DNA from 2 places in the Tardiphaga sp. 839_C3_N1_4 genome. Region 2 is predicted to be linked to the other one. Evidence: riboswitches for the same ligand, from Rfam matches in the RefSeq annotation. Region 2 holds a riboswitch; the other holds the start of a gene.
The links. Region 2 has a riboswitch for S-adenosylmethionine ahead of AB8A38_RS17450 (O-succinylhomoserine sulfhydrylase). Riboswitches for the same ligand answer to the same signal wherever they lie in the genome.

Region 1: another riboswitch for S-adenosylmethionine. It lies ahead of metX (homoserine O-acetyltransferase MetX); the one in region 2 lies ahead of AB8A38_RS17450 (O-succinylhomoserine sulfhydrylase).

Annotation. Positions count from the first base shown of each region.
Region 1 is NZ_JBPWQD010000001.1:4,775,159-4,777,610, reverse strand. Features, by position in the region: gene metW (methionine biosynthesis protein MetW) at 1-426, opposite strand, end outside; gene metX (homoserine O-acetyltransferase MetX) at 429-1,631, opposite strand; SAM riboswitch at 1,719-1,798, opposite strand; gene AB8A38_RS22850 (chorismate mutase) at 2,002-2,452, shown strand, end outside.
Region 2 is NZ_JBPWQD010000001.1:3,635,288-3,637,739, reverse strand. Features, by position in the region: gene AB8A38_RS17450 (O-succinylhomoserine sulfhydrylase) at 1-1,065, opposite strand, end outside; SAM riboswitch at 1,149-1,228, opposite strand; gene AB8A38_RS17445 (2'-deoxycytidine 5'-triphosphate deaminase) at 1,336-2,442, shown strand.

The DNA of each region.
Region 1 (2,452 bases), 1.1 Mb from region 2:
GCGCATCTTCCAGAAGCCGAAATTCGGAAACGACACGATCGCGCTGCGGCCGATGCGCAGCAGATTTTCCAGCACGACACGCGGCTGCCGCGTCGCCTGCAGCGTCTGCGACAGGATCACGTAGTCGAACGCATCGTCGGGATAGTTGATCAAGTCCGTATCGGCGTCGCCCTGCACCACTGCAAGGCCTTTGCCGACGCAGCGGTTGACGCCTTCGCGCGACAATTCGATGCCGCGGCCGTCGATGCCGCGGCTCTCCAGGAGCTGCAGCAGATCGCCATCGCCGCAGCCGACGTCGAGCACCTTCGAGCCCGGCCTGATCATCTCCGCGACCAGGAGGTGATCGCCACGATAATCCTGCGTGCCGCGCGGCGCCGGCGTCGCCACCGCAGAATTCAGCGGCAAGACTTGTTGTGGAAACGCCATCTCTATGTCCCCGTAACAGGCAGGCCGCGCACGGAGGCTGCGGAGTTCAGAAATGCACCGGCGATATCGAGGAACTCGGGCACGTCGAGCAGGAAGGCATCATGGCCCTTGTCGGTTTCGATCTCCGCAAAGGACACGCGGACGCCGCCGGCATTCAGCGCGTGCACGACGTCGCGCGATTCCGCCGTCGGGAACAGCCAGTCTGATGTGAACGACATCAGACAGAAGCGCGTCTGCGTATCGCGAAACGCTTCCGCAAGCTTGCCGTTGTGGTCGGCTGCGATATCGAAATAGTCCATCGCACGCGTCAGATAGAGATAGGAGTTGGCATCGAAGCGCTCGACAAAGGACGAGCCCTGATAGCGCAGATAGCTCTCGACCTGAAAATCCGCATCGAAGGAGAATGTCGGCAACTCCCTGTCCTGCATGCGGCGGCCAAACTTGCGGTGCAGAGCGGCATCCGACAGATAGGTGATATGCGCGGCCATCCGCGCGACGCCGAGGCCGCGATGCGGATGCGTGCCTTCCTCGAAATAGCGCCCGCCGCGCCAGTCGGGATCGGCCATCACGGCCTGACGGCCCAATTCATGGAACGCGATATTCTGCGCCGAGTGCCGCGTGCTGCAGGCAACCGCCAGCGCGGAGAACACGCGCTCCGGATAGGCCGCAGTCCATTGCAGCGTCTGCATGCCGCCCATGGAACCGCCAACGACGCAGAACAGTTGGCCGATACCGAGACTGTCGATCAGCATCGCCTGCGCGCGCACCATGTCGGGAATGGTGATGACCGGGAAATCCAGTCCCCAGATCTTGCCGGTGGCGGGATTGGTCGAGGCCGGACCGGTCGAGCCCATGCAACCGCCGAGCACGTTCGAACAGATGATGAAGTAGCGTTCGGTATCGAGCGCTTTACCGGGGCCGACCAGCGTCTGCCACCAGCCGGGTTTGCCGGTGATCGGATTGATATTGGCGACGTGCTGGTCGCCGGTCAAAGCGTGGCAGACCAGGATGGCGTTGGATTTGTCGGCGTTGAGCGTTCCGTAGGTCTGATAGGCGATCTGGAACGGGGCGAGGTCGATGCCGCAGTCGAGCCGCAGCGGCTGATCCATGCCAAAACCCGCGACCAGCGAGGTCGGATGATCGGCTTCATGTCCACGCTCATCGGGGCGGACAACCGGACTCTTCACCAGTTCGACATTTACCATCTTGATACCGGCCTCCTCAGGAGGTTCTCAAACCAAAACCGGAATCAGGCCATAAAAAACCCGGCCTGAACAAATAGCTCGGCCGGGATCAAACTGTCCCCGGCCTGTTTAGCGAGTTGTTTAACGTGGCTGCAAGCCGGCCGGCTCAAATGACCACGGAAGAACCCAGAAACTAGTCCCACACCCGCCTGCCGTCAATATGGGCATCCCCCGGTCAAATTGCCCAACTGCCCTGCGGCCAAATCCTCCATGTTTTCTTTGCTTTCCGGCACCGTCTTACCTAATCAATGGCCGTGCCCGCCGGCTCCCCGGAGCCGGCCCGGCAAGCTTGACGGGACCTATCACGCCTCCCGTCCCGAAGGTTTTGAACATGTCGAAATTACCACCCGCTCCGCCCTCGCTGGATGAACTGCGCAAAGAGATCGACAGCATCGACGCGCAGGTTCACGCCCTGTTGATGCAGCGCGGCGACATCATCGACCGGCTGATTTCGGTGAAGCAGACCCAAGAGGTCGGCTCCGCCTTCCGGCCGGCGCGCGAGGCCGACATGATGCGCCGTCTGGTGCAGCGCCATCGCGGCATCCTGCCGATCGACACCGTCGAGAGCATCTGGCGGGTGATCATCTCGACTTTCACTTACGTTCAGGCGCCGTTCTCGGTGCATGCGGATCTGTCGCTCGGCGAAAGCGCGATGCGGGATTCCGCGCGCTTTCATTTCGGCTTCACCGTGCCTTACGTCGCGCATTTCAGCGCCGCCGCAGCGGTCGAGGCCGTGGCCAAGTCCAAGGGCGATCTCGCGCTTGTCTCGGCGACGTCCAGCC
Region 2 (2,452 bases):
CAGGCGCTGATGCGTCGTCGTCGCCGGATGCGTAACGAGGCTCTTGGCATCGCCGAGATTGTTGGAGATCCGGGCGACCTTCAGCTCATTGAGGACGCGGAACGCCGCTGCCTTGCCGCCCTTCACCTCGAAGCCGATCAGCGTCGAGCCGGCGCGCATCTGCTTCTTCACCGTTGTCGCCTGCGGATGGTCCTCGCGGCCCGGATAGACCAATCGCGAAATCTTCGGATGCTGGGCCAGCACATCCGCGATCGCCGCGGCCGTCTGGGTTTGCCGCTCGACGCGGATCGCCAGCGTCTCCAGTCCCTTCACCAGCGTCCACGCATTGAATGGTGAGATCGAGGGGCCGGTCTGGCGCAGATAGTTATGAATATGCTCGTCGATGAAGTCCTTCGACGACAGGATGATACCGCCGAGACAACGTCCCTGACCGTCGATGTGCTTGGTCGCCGAATACACGACGACATCTGCACCAAGCGCCAGCGGGCTCTGCCAGAGCGGCGTTGCGAACACGTTATCGACGATCAGTCGCGCACCGCCGGCATGGGCGATGTCAGCGATGGCTGATATGTCGAGCACGTCGAGCGTCGGATTGGTCGGGCTTTCCAGGAACAGCGACTTGGTGTTCGGGCGCATCGCCTTCTGCCACTGGTCGAGGTCGAGGCCGTCGACGAGGGTGAATTCGATGCCATAGCGCGGCAGCAGCTCCTCGATGACGTAGCGACAGGACCCGAACAGGGCTTTCGCAGCAACGACGTGATCGCCCATGCGCAGCGGCGCGAGAATGGCGGTGGTCACGGCGGCCATGCCGGTGGCCGTCGAGCGTGCAGCCTCCGCACCTTCGAGGTCGATCATGCGGCTCTCGAACATCGACGTATTCGGATTCGAAAAGCGCGAATAGATAAAACCGGGATCTTCGCCCTTGAACCGCGCCTCGCAGGCTTCTGCGGTCTCGTAGATGAAGCCCTGCGTGAGGAAGAGGGCTTCGGACGTCTCGTTGAATTGCGAGCGTAGCGCGCCGGAATGAACGAGCCGGGTTTCGGGGCGATAGGACTTCGTAGACATGTGACCTCCAACGTACCCGCGTAACACGGGCACAAAAAAACCGGCCTGGACGGACGTCCTCAGGCCGGGATCGCATGCTGGAAGGACATGTGTCCCCGGCCTGTTTAGCGACTTATTTTACGTGGCTGCAAGCCGGCCGGCTCAAATCACCACGGGATAACGATGTGCATATTCCCGCTTGCCCTTTTCGTCAAGGCGGGGCTGAGATAACCGGTAAAGTCGCTATTTTTCAGTGTATTCTCGCTGAAGGACGACCGAAGGACGAGACCTGTGCCGTTTACGCTTGCCCCCGATGCCGATGGAATTCTGCCCGACCGCATGATTGCGGCGATGGCCGATGCCGGCCTGATCCTGCCGGAATATCCCTTCGTCGAGAGCCAGATTCAGCCCGCCAGCCTCGATCTGCGGCTTGGCTCCATCGCCTATCGCGTGCGCGCCAGCTTCCTGCCGGGGCCGAATTCGACGGTCGCCGAGCGCATCGACGAGTTGAAGCTGCACGAGATCGATCTGTCCGACGGTGCGGTGCTGGAGACCAACTGCGTCTACATCGTGCCGCTGATTGAAAGTCTGGCGCTGCCGCCGAACATCTTCGCAGCCGCCAATCCGAAGAGCTCCACGGGACGCCTCGACGTGTTCACGCGGGTGATTGCTGATGGCACCAGACGGTTCGATGTGATCGGTGCGGGCTATCACGGGCCGCTTTATGCCGAGATCAGCCCGAAGACATTTCCAGTCCTGCTGCGCGAAGGCTCGCGTCTGTCGCAGGTGCGCTTCCGCGTCGGCGATGCGGTGCTCGATACCGAAGCGCTGGAAGACCTGCATGCGCAGGAGCCGCTGGTCGACAGCGAAACGGCCGATCTGAACAACGGCCTCGCACTATCGGTCGACCTGTCCGGCGAAAACGCCTCGGGCTTCGTCGGCTACCGCGCCAAGCGTCATACCGGTGTGGTCGATATCGATCGTCGCGGTGGCTACAGCGTCAATGAATTCTGGGAGCCGATCTCGGCGCGCAAGGACGGCACGCTGATCCTCGATCCCGGCGAGTTCTACATTCTCGCTTCCAAGGAAGCGGTGCAGGTGCCGCCTGACTATGCCGCCGAAATGGTGCCGTTCGATCCGCTGGTCGGCGAATTCCGCGTCCATTATGCCGGCTTCTTCGATCCCGGCTTCGGCCATGACGGCGCCGGCGGCAAGGGCTCGCGCGCCGTGCTCGAAGTGCGCTCGCGCGAAGTGCCGTTCATTCTCGAGCACGGTCAGATCGTCGGCCGTCTGGTCTATGAGCGCATGCTGGATCGTCCGGATGCCCTCTATGGCCAGCGCATCGGCTCAAATTATCAGGGCCAGAGCCTGAAACTTTCGAAGCACTTCAAGGTCTGACGGGGGCGTC